One region of the Cellulomonas sp. C5510 genome, then DNA from elsewhere that is predicted to be linked to it. Evidence: riboswitches for the same ligand, from Rfam matches in the RefSeq annotation. Region 1 holds a riboswitch; the other holds the start of a gene.
The links. Region 1 has a riboswitch for cyclic di-AMP ahead of K5O09_RS02970 (C40 family peptidase). Riboswitches for the same ligand answer to the same signal wherever they lie in the genome.

Region 1 (8,797 bases):
GTACCTCCGAGCACGGTGGGAGTCTCCGAACGGGGTGGGGTCGGTCGCGCCGGGCGGGCCCGGGTGTCTCGGCTGGTCGGGAGGTTCCGGGGCCACTCTTCCGCGTGATCATGCGGATTTCACCCGGCCCTCCGGCGCGCGCTCCGAGGCCCGGTGCCCGTAACATGGGTGAAATGTCCGATTTGTACGAATCGGCGAGGCGAGCCCGGCGACGACGTCGGGCGGGTGGAGGTGTGACATGGCACGGACGCGACGAGCGCTCGCCGGGCTCCTGCTGGCGGCGCTGGCCGTGACCGCGGGGGCGGCTCCGGCCTTCGCGACGTCGACCCCGGCGGAGCCCCGGCCGGCGGCGGACGGCCCGGTGGCCGAGGGCCCGACGGCGGGCGACCCGGCGGCGGGCGACCCGGTGGCCGCCCCGGACGCGACCGGCCCCGACGCCGGCGCGCCGGACCCTGACGCCGCCTGCACCACGCCCTCCGACGGCTACGCCCCGCCCGGGCGCTGCGAGCTGGTCATCGCCCGGGCGACCGCCCTCTGCGTCGGCGACGCCCCCGTGCTCGACTACGCGGTCGAGCCGTACGGGACGCCGAACGACACCGTCACGCTCACGTGGGTCAACCCCGACGGCGACGCGGTGGTCCAGTCGGGCCTGCCGCTCAGCGGCCGCGTGTACTGGCCCGGCACCGTGCTCGACGGCGACCAGGTCGTCGACTGGCCCGGATGGTCGCAGCAGCCGGACGGCACGTGGGTGCAGCACGACGAGTTCGACTTCTCGCGTCCGGTCGTGCGGCTCGAGTTCGAGGTGAACCCGTCGGCGTCCACCGTGGTCGCCTACCCGCCCGCGACGTCGGCGTGCGCGGGCCCGCAGGAGGACGTCGACGCCGTCGTCGTGACGCCCCCGGACTCGGAGGTCTCCGGTGTCGTGACGGCCTCCGAGGTGCTCGCCGCGCCCGCGACGCAGGTCCGCTACCAGTCCGCGGTGCTGGCGGTGACCGGTGCGAACTCGTGGCAGCTCCTGGCCGCCGCGGGCGGCGCGGTGCTGCTGGGTGCCGGGCTGGTCGTGGTCGCGTCCCGCCGGGCTCACCGGGCCCGCTGAGCGCACCCGCGCCGAGCGGACGGCGGCACCGACCGGGCGCGACAGCCGCAGCCCCGGCCGGTGCCGTCGGCTGCGGCCGTCGTGCACCGCAGCGGGGTCCGCTCGTGCTCCTGTGCGGGAGCACGCCCGCGCCTCAGGCCAGCCGGTCCACCACGTGGTCGATGCAGGCGGTGAGGGCGAGCACGTCGTCGGGCTCCACCGACGGGAACATCGCGACCCGGAGCTGGTTGCGCCCGAGCTTGCGGTAGGGCTCCACGTCGACGATGCCGTGGGCCCGCAGGATGCGTGCCACCGTCGGTGCCTCGATCTCGGGCGCGAGGTCCACCGTCCCGACGACGGGGGACCGCTGCCCGGGGTCGCTGACGAACGGCCGGGCCCAGTCGCGGGCGTCCGCCCAGCCGTAGAGGTGCCCGGCGGAGGTCGCGGTCCGCGCGGCGCACCAGTCGAGGCCGCCGTTCGCGAGCATCCAGTCCACCTGCTCCGCGAGCAGCACGAGGGTGGCGATCGCCGGCGTGTTGAGGGTCTGGTCCGCCCGCGAGCTGCGCACCGCGGCGCCGAGGGACAGGAACTCCGGCACCCAGCGGCCGGACTCGACCCGCTCGGCGCGCTCGACTGCGGCCGGGGACAGCACGGCCAGCCACAGGCCGCCGTCGGACGAGAACGACTTCTGCGGCGCGAAGTAGTAGGCGTCGGTCTGAGCGACGTCCACGGCGAGCCCCCCGGCGCCCGACGTCGCGTCGACCAGCATCAGCGCACCCTGGTTGGCGGAGCCCGGCACGCGGCGCACGGGCGCGACGGCACCGGTGGAGGTCTCGTTGTGCGCCCACGCGTAGGCGTCGACGCCGTCGGCGGCCGCGGGGGTCGCGGAGGACCCGGCGGGCACCTCGGTGACGACGGGGTCCTCGAGGAACGGCGCGCGCGCCGTGGCGGCCGCGAACTTGCTGCCGAACTCCCCGAACACCGCGTGGGCGGAGCGGCGCTCCACGAGGCACAGCGTCGCGACGTCCCAGAAGGCGGTGGAGCCGCCGTTCCCGAGCGCGACCTCGTACCCGTCGGGGAGCGAGAACAGCTCGCCGAGGCCGGCCCGCACGCGGCCGACGAGGGAACGGACGGGGGCCTGGCGGTGCGAGGTGCCGAGGAGGCTGCGGCCGACCTCGGCGAGCGCCCGGACCTGGGCGTCGCGGACCTTCGCGGGCCCGGACCCGAACCGGCCGTCCGACGGCAGGAGCTCCTCGGGGATGGTCACGGTGGCGGGCGTCACGGTCACGCGCCGCACCCTACGCGCCCGACGCCGCCCGGCGGCAGGACCAACTAGCCTGTGGACGGACGTCCGCGCACACAGGAGGGCACCGGCGTGAGTGACCTGATCGACACGACCGAGATGTATCTGAAGACCATCTACGAGCTCACCGAGGAGGGCATCACGCCGCTGCGGGCCCGCATCGCCGAGCGCCTGGGCCACAGCGGACCGACGGTGTCCCAGACGGTCGCCCGCATGGAGCGGGACGGGCTCGTGGTCGTGTCCGGTGACCGCCACCTGGAGCTCACCGAGGCGGGCCGCACCAAGGCGATGCGCGTGATGCGCAAGCACCGGCTGGCGGAGCGGCTGCTCGTCGACGTGATCGGGCTCGACTGGGAGTACGTGCACGAGGAGGCGTGCCGCTGGGAGCACGTCATGAGCGAGCGGGTGGAGCGCCGGCTCGCCGGCCTTCTCGACCACCCCCACTTCGACCCGTACGGCAACCCGATCCCCGGTCTCGACGAGATCGGCGAGGAGCGGACGCCGGTCGGGTTCCTCGACGGCGTGGAGTCGCTGGTCGCCGTCGCGGCGGCCGCGCCCGGCCCGACCACGGGTGTCGTCGCCCGGCTGGGGGAGCCCATCCAGACGGACGTCGACCTGCTCGCGCGCCTCGCGCAGGCGGGCGTGCGGCCCGGCCAGCAGGTCACGGTCGAGAAGGGCGTCGGCGTCGTGACGGTCGGCGCGCCCGGCGCGGAGACGGTGCTCGACCTGCCGCAGGAGGTCGCGCGCCACGTGTTCCTCGGGGTGGGCTGAGGTCCGCGCCCCGCGCCGGCGACCGCGTCCGGCACCGACGGCCCCGCGGTGTGGCACGCGCCACTCGCGGGGCCTCGTCGTGTGCGTGACCAGGGTCCCCGCGGGGGCCTGCGGGTGCTCGGCAAACGGATCGTGACCGGAACGTGACAATCGGCTCGGGGGTCGGGTACGGTCGGTCCTGCTCGACGGAACCCTCCTCCGTCAGAGCCCTTGGACGGTACGCCGAACCCTGCCGCCGCCCGAGGTCCGTACGACTCGCCGGCAGGGGCGGGGGAACCACTTGCGGGCACCGGCGACGGTGTCCTTGGGGTGAAGCCGCGCGACGTGACCGGACCTCCCGGGAGCGCCACGCGGCCGGGTATCTCCACCCGAACCCGACAGCTCACCTCGTAGGCGCCAGGAGAGGCTGTACGTGTCCGCTAGTGCTGTGCGCGCCCGACACCGTTCCGCGCGTCGCCCCGTCACCCCCTTGACCGACCTCGCCACCGCCGCCACGGGCACCCTCGCCCAGGCCGGTCGCCGCACCGCCGTCGTCGCGGCCACCACGGGGCTCATGGTCTCCGCGGTCGCCGTCCCGGCAGGCGCCGCGACCACGTCCGGCGACCAGGCGGCGCTGCCGTCGGTCGACACCACCGCGCTGACCGCCTCCGCGAAGACGGTCCTCGACACCGCGCCGGTCGTCACCGCCCCGGCCGACGCCGCGTGGACCTTCGAGGCCCCCGCCGTGACCGCCGTGGTCCCCGAGCCGGAGCCGGAGCCCGAGCCGGAGCCGGTCGTCTCCCGCAGCGCCCAGCGCGCCACGGCCGCGGCCGCCCCGGTCGAGGTCGCCGCCGCCGCCGTCCCGCAGTCGGTGGCCGGCAACGCGGTCCTCGAGATCGCGGCCCGCTACGTCGGGACGCCGTACGTGTCCGGCGGCACGACCCCGGACGGCTTCGACTGCTCCGGCTTCGTGTCCTACGTGTACGCGCAGCTCGGCATCTCGCTGCCCCGCACGTCGTCGGCGATCCGCGACGCGGGCACGGTCATCTCGGCCGCCGAGGCGCAGCCGGGCGACCTCATCTGGAGCCCCGGCCACATCTCGATCTACGCCGGCGGCGACCAGCAGATCGACTCGCCGCGCCCCGGCAAGACGGTGCAGTTCCGCGCCATCTGGCAGAGTTCGCCGACGTTCATCCGCATCGGCTGAGCCTCCCGGGCACGCACGACGCCTCCAGGACCCCCGTGGCCACCGGCCGCGGGGGTCCTGCCGTGCCGGGGCGCCTGCGCGCGGCACCGGGGGCGCGGCGCGGGCGGACGGCGCGGGTTCCCGGGGTGGGCGCGTACGCTGGCGCTGCTCGCTCCCCAGCGGACCCGTCAGCCAGACGGGCCCCCCGGTCAAGGAGTTCGCCGTGCTGCTCCCTGCGCCACCCCGGACGTTGCTCCTCAACGCCAGCCTGGAACCGCTGTGCGTCGTGGCCCTGCCGCGCGCCGTCACGCTCGTCATGTCGGGCAAGGCCACCGTGCTCGAGTCGGACGGCCGGGTGCTGCACTCCGAGCACGTGGCCGTGCCGCTGCCGGTGGTGCTGTCGCTGACGCGGTACGTGCACGTCCCGGTGCGCCGGCCGCTGCCGCCGACGCGGCGCACGGTGCTGCAGCGCGACGACCACCGGTGCGCGTACTGCGGCTCGCACGCCGACACCGTCGACCACGTGCACCCGCGTTCGCGCGGGGGCCGGCACGAGTGGACGAACGTCGTCGCGGCGTGCCGGCGGTGCAACCACCGCAAGGCCGACCACCTGCTGCACGAGATCGGGTGGGAGCTCTCCTGGACGCCGTCGGCCCCGCGGGGTGCGACGGCGTTCCTGCGCGGGGTGGCCGCCGACGAGCCCGCCTGGTCCGCGTACCTGGCCGCCTGAGGACCACGGGTCAAGAAGTCGGCAAGGGGACGCCACGCCTCGCTCCGCGGCAGGTGCGGAACCGGCATGATCCGAGGCACACTGGGGTGTGCCACCAAGGAGGTCGGAACCATGAAGCGGGACGCGGAGATCCTGGTCGGGGTGGACGGGTCGGCAGCGAGCATGCACGCGCTCGACTGGGCGGCGGGCGAGGCGCGTACCCGGCGCCGGCCGCTCCACGTGGTGTGCTCGTACACGCTGCCGTCGTTCACGGCGGCCTCGCTGGACGGCGGGTACGCGGCCCTCGACGACACCGCGATCCAGCAGGGCGCCCGCGCGGTGCTCGCGGAGGCCCAGCAGCGCGTCGCGGGACCGGGGCTCGAGGTCACCACCACGGTCGCGACCGGCGACGCGGCCGCCGTCCTGGTCGAGATGTCGCGTGACGCCTCGCTCGTGGTCGTCGGGACCCGGGGCAAGGGCGGGTTCGCGGACCGGCTGCTCGGCACGGTCTCGTCGACGCTGCCGGCGCACGCGTACTGCCCGACCGTCGTCGTGCCGCTGCGCGACCAGCGTCGGGGCGGCATCGTTCCGAGCGACGAGTCCGCGCCGGTGGTGCGGCCGGTCCGGCGCATGGTCGTCGGCGTCGACGGCTCCCCGCAGGCGGACCTCGCGCTGCGCCACGCGATCGAGGAGGCGCAGGCGTGGGGTGCCGAGCTCACGGCCGTCGCGGGCGTGCCCGTCGGCAGCGGCTCGGGCGTCATGGCGTGGCTCCCCGCGACGATCGACCAGACGCAGGTGCTCGCGGACGTCACGGAGGGCCTCAACGTCGTCGTGGACCGCGCGCTGGCCGACCACCCCGGCGCCACGGTGCGGCGGGCCGTGCTGGACGGCACCGGGGCGGAGCTGCTCACGGAGTTCTCCGCGGCGACCGACCTGATCGTCGTGGGGTCGCGGGGCCGGGGCGGCTTCACGGGGCTGCTGCTCGGGTCCACGAGCCAGGCCGTGCTGCACCACTCGGCGTGCCCGGTGATGGTGGTCACGAACCGGTGCGCGGAGCGCGTGGCGTCCGCCGGGGCCGGCGACGCCGCGGGGACCGCGGGAGCCGGGCACGACGGCGGCGCGGCGGGCTGACGCGGGGCGCGGGCCGGTGGCTCAGGCGGGCGGTGGCGGCACGTCCGGTCGCCGCACGAGCGCCGACAGCACGACGGTGGAGCGGGTCCGTGACACGAACGGCTCGGCCGCGAACCGCTCGACCACCTGCTCGAGGTGCCGCATGTCCCGGGCGCGTACCTGCACGACGAGGTCGACGTCGCCGGTGACCGTGCTGGCGGCGACGACCTCCGGGTAGCGCTCGACGGCGGAGCGCATCGTGGCGGGGCTCGTCGAGCCGTGGCAGAACAGCTCGACGAACGCCTCGGTGGCCCAGCCGAGCGCGGCCGGGTCGAGCAGGACGGTGAACCCGCGGACGATCCCGCGCTCGCGCAGCCGGTCCACCCGCCGCTTCACCGCCGGCGCGGACAACGACACGACGGCGCCGAGGTCCGCGTACGACGCGCGGGCGTCGACGGCCAGCTCGCGCAGCAGCGCCTCGTCGATCGGGTCCAGGTCGCCGGAGTAGGGGGGCACGGGTCCCATCCTCGCGCACGGCGCGGGGACCGTCCGCGGTGGTCCGGACGTGCCGGCACCGTCGACGGCGCCACCCGCGGCCGTCGCCGTCGTCACGGGCGATGTTCGGCGACACCCTTCAGGCGGCCGCGTCGCGCGCCGATGACACCGGGGACAGGACGTCACCGAGCAGAGGGGGCAGGCGGATGTCGGCACCGCACGCCGAGCGGACGGCGACCGGACCCGCGCCCGCGGCGGCAGGCCCGGTCGCGCCGGACCAGCGCGTCGGGTCGCTCGCCACCGCGGCGGGGCCCGGGCCGCGCGACGGGTCGACCCGCTCCCGGTCGGAGGCTCCCACCGGCACGATCCCCACGCAGCGCACACACCCGCTCGACCTGACGCCCGCCCCGGCTGCCCCGCCGACGGCGCCGGGCGCGCCCTCCCGTGCGGTCCGTCGCGCGGTCGCCGTGGTCGTGCTCTGCCCGCTGCTCGTCGGCACGGTGGCTGCGGCCGTCGTCGTGCAGCTCCGGGCGGACGCGCGGGCGACCGCGTGGGCGCACGCCCGGGAGCGGGTCGCCGCGCAGGTCGCGGCCGACGCCACCGACGCCGCTGTCGCCGCCACGGCCCGGGCGGGCGCCATCGCCACCTCCTACGCCGCAGCTCGCGACGCCGCGGTCGCGGGGGCCCAGCGGGTGATCGCCGACGCCCGGGCGGCCGCGGACGCCTCCCCGCACGCCGGGGACGAGGCCCTGGCTGCGCTGCGCGCGGCGACCCAGGCGGTCGAGGCAGCGGCCGCCGGGCTCGGCGAGGGCACGAGCGTCGCCGTCCTGCGTGCGACCTCCGCGGACGTGGCCGCCCCGCAGCGCACCGTCGTCGAGGCGCAGACGGCCTGGCAGGCCGCGGAGGACGCCCGGATCGAGGCCGAGCGCCTGGCCGCGGAGCGTGCCGCCGCGGAGGCGGCCGCCCGCGCGGCGACCGCACGACCCTCGGGCGGTTCCCGGCCCGCCATCACCCGCGGCGGAGCCGCGGCGGCACCGGCCGCGGCCGCTCCCGCGAGCGCGTGGGCCGCGGGGGTGTCCTCCTCCGGGATCGGCGGGCTCGGCGCCTCGATCAACGCGGCCCGGGCGGCCAACGGCCTCCCCGCGCTCGCGGTGGCCGGGTCGTCCTCCCTGGCGGACCACGCGGCGGCGATGGCCGCGGCCGGCAGCATCTGGCACTCCGGCAGCGACCACATCGTCGGGTGGGTGCAGCCCGTCAGCGACGAGCAGATGATCCAGGCGTACCTGAACTCCCCGCCGCACCGGGCGTGGATCCTCAAGGACGGGGTGTCGACCGTCTCGATCGGCGCGGTGACGTACGGCGGGCGGCTCTACACCGCGATGCTGTTCTCCTGACACCGGCGGCGACCGTGAGGCCGACGCCGACGCCGACGCCGACGCCGACGGCGGTCAGCGCAGCGCCTGCGTGAGCCGGTCCAGCGCCAGGTCCAGGTCGTCCTCGTCGATGACGAGCGGCGGCGCCAGGCGGATCGTCGAGCCGTGGGTGTCCTTGGCCAGCACGCCGAGCGCGAGCAGCCGCTCGCACAGCTGCCGGCCGGTCATCCGGGCCGGGTCGACGTCCAGCCCCGCCCACAGCCCCACGCCGCGGGACCCGAGCAGCAGCCCGGTGTCGACCAGGGTCGCCAGGCGGGTGTGCAGCCGCTCGCCGAGCACCCGCGCGCGCTCCTGGTGGGTGCCGGTGCGCAGCAGGTCCACCACCGCGATCCCCACGGCGCACGCCAGCGGGTTGCCGCCGAAGGTCGACCCGTGGGTGCCTGCGGTGAGCACCCCGAGCACGTCCGGCCGCCCCACGACCGCGGAGACGGGCAGCACCCCGCCGCCGAGCGCCTTCCCCAGCGTGACCAGATCGGCCCGCACCCCCCAGAGCTCCAGCGCGAACGTCGTGCCCGTGCGCCCGAGGCCCGACTGGATCTCGTCCGCGACGAGCAGCACGCCCGCCTCGGTGCAGATGTCCCGGACCGCCGGCCAGTAGCCGTCCGGCGGGACGACGACGCCCTGCTCGCCCTGGACCGGCTCGAGCAGCACGGCGACCGTCGTGCCGTCGACCGCAGCCCGCAGCGCCTCGGCGTCGCCGAACGGCACCACGCGGAACCCCGGGGTGTGCGGGGCG
Region 2 (8,797 bases), on a different replicon from region 1:
GGGACCCGGCGTCGCTGTGATGGATCAGCCCGGTCAGGTCCGTCACGCCGGTGCGGCCGCGTGCCCAGGTGGCCATCTCCAAGGTGTCGGTGACCAGGGCCGCGCGCATGTTCGTGTCGGCCTTCCAGCCCACGATCATCCTCGAGAACACGTCGATCACGAACGCGACGTAGACGAACCCCGACCACGCGCGGACGTAGGTGAAGTCCGCGACCCACAACTGGTTCGGTGCGGTCGCGGTGAACGCCCGGTTGACCAGATCACCGGCCCGGACCCCGTCCTTGCCCGGGATCGTCGTGCGCTTGGCTCGACCGCGGACCGCTCCGCGCAGGTCAGCAGCCCGCATGAGCCGCTCGACCGGGCAGCGCCCGACCGAATGCCCGAGTCGGTGCAGGTGCTTCCACATCTTCCGCGCGCCGTAGACGCCGTAGTTCGCGGCGTGCTCGACCGTGATCACCTCGCTCAGCGCGGCGTCGGTGACCGACCGGGCCGAGGGCGGGCGGGCCTTGGCGGAGTAGTACGTGCTCGGGGCGACCTGCAGCTGGACGCAGATCGGCTCGACCCCGAACTCGGCACGGTGGGCGTCGATGAACGCGACTACCTGGGTGACGGGCGGTCGAGCTCCGCCGCGAAGAAAGCCGACGCGCTACGCAGGATCGCGTTCGCCCGCCGCAGCTCCCGGTTCTCCCGCTCCAGCTCGGCCAGCCGCTGCGCGTCGCTCGTGGTGGTCCCGGGCCGGTCGCCCGCGTCGATCTCGACCTGATTCACCCACCCACGCAGCGTCTCGGGATTGATCCCGAGCTGCTCACCGATCCGCCGGCACGCCGCCGGACGGGTCACCGGGTCCCTCTTCGCGTCCAGCACGAGCCGGACCGCGCGCTCACGCAGCTCGTCGGGGTACTTCCTCGGTGCAGCCATGACCCTCATCCTCCGTGGATTGAGAGCCTCCATGGAACCCGGGGCGGTTCAGTGGGCCGTACTCGGTGCATCGACGGGCCCGTGCCCGGTGTGGTCCTCGAGGCTCATCGCGGTGGTCCTCTCTCGTGATCCGACCCGGAGTGGGGCTTCGCCCGCTCAAACGGCATACCCCCCGAGGGTATTCCGACTCCACGATGCATGTGTCTCGTCCTTGCGGTTCGCGGTCTGCGGTCTGCGGGATCGTCGGGTGACGAACCGCGCTCCAGGCACGCTCTCGGGTGTCAGGCGCGAAGCAGGCGGGCGATCGCCTGCGATACCTCGTCGACACGCTCGTCCTGCACGTCTGCGGACGCCTGCGCGGCTTGCGAGAGGCAGTGACGGATGTGGTCGTCGAGGAGTTGACGCGCGACTGCCTGGAGGGCACCGGATGCGGCGGCGATCTGCGTGAGCACGTCGATGCAGTACGAACCGCTCTCGATCATGGTCGCGACGCCGCGCACTTGCCCTTCGAGGCGGCGCAGGCGCCGGAGAACGGCCTCGTCTTCAGCCGTGGTCCTCATGGCGGCCTCCCGTCGGGGTATCGCCCGGCGCACACTGTGCGCCGGCGCGGGGGTCTCGTCCGCGCGTGTGCACGGCAACTCCTCCGCTGCGCGCGGGGGAACCGACTCGGCAGCAACGCTATGGGCTGGCCGTCGAGGCGCGCTCACGATGCGGTCAAGGTCTGATGAACGCGGTCGGGCGCGGGCTACCGCAGGAGCTCGACGTTGAGCTGCTGGCGGACCGCGAGCAAGGCGAGCAGCAGTGTCGTGATCAGCCCCGCAGCGGCACGCGCAGGCCGGCGGTCGGCGAGGTCGAGCCCGAGCCATCTGCTGGTCGCGGTGCCGGCGCACCACCGCAGCACAGCCAGCGCGGCCCCGGTCATCAGGATCGGGCCGAGCGGGTTGTATTTCCATGCTGCTGCGAGATCGCCCATCGCGGCGAGCCGCACGGACCGCGTTCCGCCGCACAGGGGGTCCATGACAGAAAACCAGCGGTGCAGCGGCCCGTGAAGGTCCACCGGCGGCAGGCCCAGCCAGGCCATCAGCCCTGCGGCCACTAGACCGAGCGCTGCGACGGGCGCGAGCGCCGGCCACCGGTCTCGCTCGTCGAGGCTGACGGTGATCCACGAGCGCGACGCCGGCGGGGTGGCGACGTGGGTCGGGCCGGGTGGCTGCCGCGGCGGGCGCCGGTCGCGCCGTCTCATGTCGCCGTGATGCTGGTCATCATCCCGGCGTCCTCGTGATCGAGGATGTGGCAGTGGACCATCCAGGTCCCGGGCTGCTCGAAGGTCACGGCGACGTCGACGTAGCTGTCCGGTGGCACCGCCACGGTGTCCTTCCACACTTCCCGCTCGAGGGCCTGGCCGTCGGTGGATAGCACCCGGAAGTGCGCGCCGTGCACGTGCATCGGGTGGTCCATTCGGTGCTGCCCGGCGTTGCGGAAACGCACGAGGTAGGTGCGCCCGACCTGCACGTCGAACGTCTCAGCGTCGGGGAAGACGTCGCCGTTGATCGTCCAGGCCATGCCCATGCCTGCGGACATCGTCATCGCGTCGGCGAGCACCATCTCGATGTCCGGTTCGCGGCTCAGCAGGTCGGGGTCGAGGTCGCTGGGTGCGGGCGGGATGAAGGGCGAGACGGCCGCGGGAGCGTCCGAGGCGGTGTAGTGGACGGGGATGGTCATTCCGTTGTCGCGCTCGTTGGTGATCGACAAGCCCGACCCCAGGTGGCCGACCGGGGCGACCTCGACGTCGTAGCGCTCGCCTGGGGCGATGCTGAGCCGGCGGGTGTTGTAGGGCTCGACGAGGGGTGCGCCGTCGGTGTGGGTGACGCGCACGTCGAGTGGGAACGTCAGGTCCTGGGTCTTGGCGGTCGAGGCGTTCACCAGCCGGAGCTTGGCGATCTGCCCGCCGGTGATGCTGATCGGCTCGATGTCCTGGCCGGTGCGGCCGTTGACGGTGTCGACGTCGCCGACGACCTCCATGTGACCGGTGGTGCGATCCACGACCCAGTCGTCGAGCACGAGGACCTGGTCGAGGTCGTAGCGCGCGTCCGCGGGTTCGCGGACGATGAACGGTGCATACATGCCGCGATCGACCTGGTCGCGCACCGGTCGTTCGTGTGAGTGGTACCAGTACGTTCCTGGGCGGGCAGCGGTGAACTCGTACCGGTGCTCTCGTCCGGGGTCGATCAGGATGCCTGGACCGTCCTGGTCGGCGGGCACGCTCATCCCGTGCCAGTGGATGTTGGTCGCGGTGTCGGTCGAGTTCGTGACGTCGATCTGCAGCCGCTGCCCTACGTCGACGACGATCGGCACCCCGGCCCCGTGGACGACTTCGCTTGCAGCGTCCGCGTAGAGATACCGTTCGACGGACCGACCACCCAGCGTCATCTCTGCGGTGGTGATGTCGAGGTCGACGACCCCCTGCGTGGTCGCTCCGGTGATGTCGTACCGGTCGACCGCGGGGAGATCGATGCTCTCCTGGACCGCGGTGTCTGCGGCGGGAGCCAGCGCACGGCTGACCGCGAACGCAGCACCGCCCGCGGCCAGGACGACGGCGGTCGTTGCGACGACGACAGGACGACGGCGGATCATGCTCGGGGTGCTCCTCAGGCGATCGATCCGGGGTCTGGGGACCCCTCGGCTCCCGTCTAGCGTCGCTTGTGTAGATCAAGCCGCTTCAGCGGCTTCCATGAAGTTTCGCTGAAGTTCCCGACGAGGCGGTGCGTGCGTCCACGACACACCGTGCGCGAGACGAACGCTCGCGACCAGCGACTTCGCCCGCCCTGCGGGGCGCCGTGCGGCGGTCTCGAGACCTGTTCGCACGCCAGGATTGCGCCGGTGGGCGATGACAGCACCGCATGGGCTGCCTAGCATCGTCGCGACCCAGGCGCCGACTGGGTGGGTCGAGCAGAACGCCGAGTCCTGCCGCTGCTCGACGACCCGCAGACCGCACGGGCAGGAGCGGGGGAACCAGGATGGACGGGCACGTCGTGCCCTTGGGGTGAAGCCGGTCTCGATGGACCGGCCGGGCTGCTCCGGCCCGAACCCGACAGCTCACCTCGCAGGCGGCAGGAGTCGTCGATGCCCGCACGCCCCTTCGCCCGAGCGCGCCACCGCGCGGCCGGGCGCAGCCGAACGCCCCTGACCGACGCACAGGCCGTGGCCGCCTCCGGTCTGTCTGCCGCCGGGCGCCGCACCGGAGCTGCCGTGGCGACGTCGGGCATGGTCGTCTCCCTGGTGGCAGCCCCGGCGTCCGCGGCGGTGCCCTCCCATCACGAGAGCCGGATCGCGCTGCTGGACACTGCACGACTCACGTCGGCGGCCAGAGCGGTGATCGAGTCCGGGCCGGTCGTCGCGACTCCGGCCGAGGCGACCTGGACGTTCGACAATCCCGTTGCTACGGCGGTAACGCCACCGCCGGCCCCCGAGCCGGAGCCGGAGCCGCAGCCCGAGCAGGCCCCGGCTGCGACTCGCAGCACGGCCCGGGACGAGACGCCTGCACCGTCGCCCGGGATCGGGGCGCCCGCGCCGGCCAGCGCGAACGGCAGCGCGATCGTCGAGGCAGCATCGAGCCTCGTGGGGGTGCCCTACGTGTGGGGCGGCACCACGCCCAGCGGCTTCGACTGCTCGGGGTTCACCTCGTACGTGTACGCGCAGGTCGGGGTGACGCTGCCGCGGACGTCCGCGCAGCAGCGGTACGCGGGGGTCGAGGTGCCGCGGGACCAGGCTCAGCCCGGCGACCTGATCTGGTCGCCGGGGCACATCTCGATCTACGCCGGCGGGAACCTGCAGGTCGATGCGCCGGTTCCGGGCAAGGCCGTGCAGATCCGCGAGATCTGGCAGACCTCGCCGGTGTTCATCCGGGTCGGCTGACGCCAGCGCTGTGCGGCGTCGCGGTCGCGCCGTACAGCGCTGTGCCGACGGGCGGCGTGGAGGTGCACCGTCGGGAGCTTCAGCTGTCGGCGGGATGGTGCCCTTCGTGCACGTCGCTGCTGGGGACCGTCGGCTCCTCACCGCTGATGAGCGGCCCGAGGACGAAGGTGGAGAACGCGAAGGCGATCGCGAAGAGCACGAGAGCGCCGGCTGGCAGCCAGAGCGACCCGCTGCGCCTGTGCAGCTTGACCAGCATGGGGACGGTGGCGGCCAGCCCGAGCACGCCGAAGAGGGCGGTCCCGCCGGAACCCGCGACAATCGCAGTACCGACCAACGGGCCGACGTGGTGCAGGACGTGCGGTGCCAGTCCCACCACCGCACCGAGCGCGCTGCTCGCTGCGGACCACAGCGCTCGGGTGCGGGATCGGGGGTTCGTCGCGTCCGCGAGCTGGGCAGGCGTGTCGACCGGTTCCGGTGGCATGGCCACCAGGCTCGACCCGGTGTGCTGAATGCTCCGTTCAGGGTTCATGAAGGTCCGACGAAGTCCCGGGCCGAGACGGGTGCACGGGAGGTCGGCGTCGGCGGCTGGTCACCACGCCCGAGCCGACGGCGATCAGTGCCGCGACCGTCGCCACCGCCACCGGGGCGTCCCGTGCGCGGTCCGCTGGTGACAGTGCGGTGCGTAAGGGGATCTGCGCAGTGAGGGTCTCCGCGGTGAACAGCGACGTCCGGAGGTTCATCGTGCCGTCGGGAGCGATCACGGCGCTCACCCCCACCGTGGACGCCTGGATGACGGCGCGCCCGTGCTCCACCGCCCGCAGGCGGGACATGGCGAGCTGCTGGGTCGACTGGGGGCTGCGTCCGAACGAGGCGTTGTTGGTGGGCACCGCGATGAACTGCCCACCTCGGACCACTGCATCACGCACGAGGTTGTCGTAGGCGACCTCGAAGCAGATCGCGGTGGCGGCCGGGATGTCGCGGTGGAGGCGGGGGGCCGGAACGGACAGGACCCCGGGCTTCGTCCCAGGGATCATGTCGATGCTGACGCGGTCCACTTCGGGGGAGAACACGCGGACCAACGCGCGCAGGGGGACGTACTCGCCGAACGCAGCCGGTTGCTGCTTGGAGTAGGACGTCAGGGGCCCCCGCCGGGGATCCCACACGACCATGTCGTTGTAGCGCCCTGCGGGGGTGTCGCGGTCTGTGCCGACCAGGATCGGGGCGTTGATCGCCGCGGCCCCCTCTTGCACCAGTGCTGCAGCCCGCGGGTCCTGACGCGGGTCGATGTCGGTGGCGTTCTCGGGCCAGATCACCAGGTCGACAGGCTCCGCTCCGGGCTGCGTGGCCAACGACTTGGTGCCCTCGACGTGGTTGGTGAGCACTCGCCAGGCCCGGGCGGCCCCGTCCGTGCCTGGTTCGGGCACGTTCCCCTGGACGACACCGACTCGCAGCGTCCCGGCTTGCGCACTCGTGTCCAGCGGCACGGCCGGTCCCACCAGCACCGCCGCCGCGGCCAGGGCCGTCAGCCAGACACCCGTGCGGACCTCGCCCCGGCGCCAGGCTGTCAGCGTCGCGGTCAGCAGGTACGCAATCAGCGCCACGGCGAAGGACACCAACGGCGCGCCGCCGAGCCACGCCAGACCCAGCAGCGGGCCATCGGTCTGCGAGAAGGCCAGCCTGCCCCAGGGGAAGCCGCCGAATGGCCAGACCGCGCGGAGCTGCTCCCCCGCCACCCAGACCGACGCAAAGACGACAGCCTGGACCGTCGTGCGGCTAGTCACCCAGCGCGCCCGCCTGGCCGCCGCCCAGGCTGCTCCCACCGCGGCGACGAGGATCGACTCGACAGTGGCCAGGGCGAACCATGCCACTGCGCCGGCGGCCTGCTGGGCCCAGGAGACGTGGACGAGGAAGAAGCTCAGGCCCCAGACGAACCACCTTGCGGTGACCGCGCGCACCGACTCCACCTCACGGTGCGCGGCAAGCAGCGCGACCCCGACGAGCGCTGCCGGCCACCAGCCAAGATCAGGGAAGGCCGCCGCGGTGATCAGCCCTCCGGCCGCGGCCGCCCCGAGCCAGCGCACTGAGCCTCCTGGACGCAGCGCGCGGGCTCGGGGCACCGGGGACGGGAGGACGGGCGCAGTCGCTGCGGGCATGTGGCGCGGCTGGTCAGGATGCGTAGGCGGCAGGCTCGCCGTCGAAGGTGGTTGCGCACTGCGTCGAGCAGAAGGAGAACGTCTGCTGCCGCCACTGCCGGGTGGCCGCCGCTTCCGCAGGATCGACGGTCATGCCGCACACCGGGTCGACCACGGGTGCCTGGGAGCTGGGGGTCATGGTGGTGTGCCCTTCGTGTTCGGCCGTCACGTGGACGGCTGGTTCGGCGTGCGGTGTGCTGGTGGTGCTGACGGCCAGGGCGCGCGGGGTGAACCGGCGCAGGCGGTTGGCGTTCGCGACGACGGACAGCGACGACAGCGCCATCGCGAGCGCTGCGAGCATGGGGCTCAGGAGCAGTCCGAACGCGGGGTAGAGCACGCCGGCGGCGATCGGGATGCCGATGGCGTTGTACCCGAACGCGAACACCAGGTTCTGGCGAATGTTTCGCATCGTCGCGCGCGACAGGTCGATCGCCGTGACGAGTCCCGTCAGCGATCCGGAGATCAGGGTGATGTCGGAGGACTCGATCGCCACGTCGGTGCCGGTGCCGATCGCGGATCCGACGTCGGCCTGGGCGAGCGCGGGCGCGTCGTTGATCCCGTCGCCGACCATGCCGACCACTCGCCCCTCGGCCTGGAGGCGTCGCACCTCGCTGGCCTTGTGCTCCGGCAGAACCTCCGCGACGACACGTGCGATGCCGACCTGGCGGGCGATGGCACCCGCCGTGACGCGGTTGTCGCCGGTCATCATCACCACGTCGATGCCGCGGGCGGTCAAGGCTGCGACCGCCTGGGCGGAGGTGTCCTTGACCGTGTCCGCGACGGCGATGACCCCGGCGGGCATCCGGTTGATCGCGACGAGCATCGCCGTCTTGCCTTCCGCGGCGAGCCGGCCGGCTTCGCGAAGCAGCGCACCCGCGGCCACCCCGTGTCCGCTAAGCAGACGCTCGTTGCCCACCAGGACCTGGGAGCCGTCGAGCACGGCGATGATGCCCTGTCCGGTGACGGAGTCGAACTGCTGCGGGCGGCTCAGGCGCAGTCCACGCTCGAGAGCTGCCGCAACGATCGCGGACGCCAGGGGGTGCTCGGAAGCCTGTTCTGCGGAGGCCACACGTGCCAGGAGCTCGTCGGCCTGGAAGTCGGGAGTGGGCAGGACGTCGGTCAGCACGGGCGCGCCGTTGGTGATGGTGCCGGTCTTGTCCAGGACGATCGTGTCCAGCTTGTGCGCGGTCTCGAGGGCCTCGGCGGAGCGGATGAGGATGCCGTTCGTGGCGCCCTTGCCCGTGCCGACCGTGATCGACAGTGGTGTCGCGAGCCCGAGGGCGCACGGGCAGGCGATGATCAAGACGGACACCGCCGCGACGAGGGCGTAGACCACGGACGGCGGTGGCCCCACGAGGTACCAGGCGACGAACGTCCACACGGCTGCCGCCATGACCGCGGGCACGAAGTAGCTCGAGACCTTGTCCACCAGGCGCTGGATGGGTGCCTTCGAGCCCTGTGCCTCACGGACCAGGCGGATGATCTGGGCGAGCATCGTCTCGGCCCCGACCCGGGTCGCGACGTAGCGCAGGGAACCGGTCTGGTTGATCGTCGCGCCGATGACCGTGTCGCCCACCGACTTGGCCACGGGCATCGGCTCGCCGGTGACCATGGACTCGTCGACGGCTGAGGCTCCCTCGAGCACCTCGCCGTCGACGGGCAGCTTCTCGCCGGGGCGGATGATCACCACGTCGCCGCGCTGCACGTCTTCGATCTCGACGTCGATCTGCGTCCCGCCGCGCTCGACGCGCGCGGTGCGCGGCTGGAGCCCG

Region 2: another riboswitch for cyclic di-AMP. It lies ahead of K5O09_RS18910 (C40 family peptidase); the one in region 1 lies ahead of K5O09_RS02970 (C40 family peptidase).

The regions. Positions count from the first base shown of each region.
Region 1 is NZ_CP081862.1:643,635-652,431, forward strand. Features, by position in the region: gene K5O09_RS02955 (peptidase) at 239-1,096, shown strand; gene serC (phosphoserine transaminase) at 1,230-2,363, opposite strand; gene K5O09_RS02965 (metal-dependent transcriptional regulator) at 2,451-3,149, shown strand; cyclic di-AMP (ydaO/yuaA leader) riboswitch at 3,360-3,559, shown strand; gene K5O09_RS02970 (C40 family peptidase) at 3,562-4,335, shown strand; gene K5O09_RS02975 (HNH endonuclease) at 4,538-5,044, shown strand; gene K5O09_RS02980 (universal stress protein) at 5,156-6,154, shown strand; gene K5O09_RS02985 (Lrp/AsnC family transcriptional regulator) at 6,176-6,649, opposite strand; gene K5O09_RS02990 (hypothetical protein) at 6,835-8,022, shown strand; gene rocD (ornithine--oxo-acid transaminase) at 8,077-8,797, opposite strand, start outside.
Region 2 is NZ_CP081863.1:86,922-95,718, reverse strand. Features, by position in the region: one part of gene K5O09_RS18930 (IS3 family transposase) at 1-639, opposite strand, end outside; AL1L pseudoknot at 527-640, opposite strand; one part of gene K5O09_RS18930 (IS3 family transposase) at 639-918, opposite strand; gene K5O09_RS18925 (metal-sensitive transcriptional regulator) at 1,200-1,478, opposite strand; gene K5O09_RS18920 (DUF2752 domain-containing protein) at 1,664-2,161, opposite strand; gene K5O09_RS18915 (multicopper oxidase family protein) at 2,158-3,552, opposite strand; cyclic di-AMP (ydaO/yuaA leader) riboswitch at 3,864-4,042, shown strand; gene K5O09_RS18910 (C40 family peptidase) at 4,120-4,833, shown strand; gene K5O09_RS18905 (hypothetical protein) at 4,913-5,314, opposite strand; gene lnt (apolipoprotein N-acyltransferase) at 5,352-6,914, opposite strand; gene K5O09_RS18895 (heavy metal translocating P-type ATPase) at 7,000-8,797, opposite strand, start outside.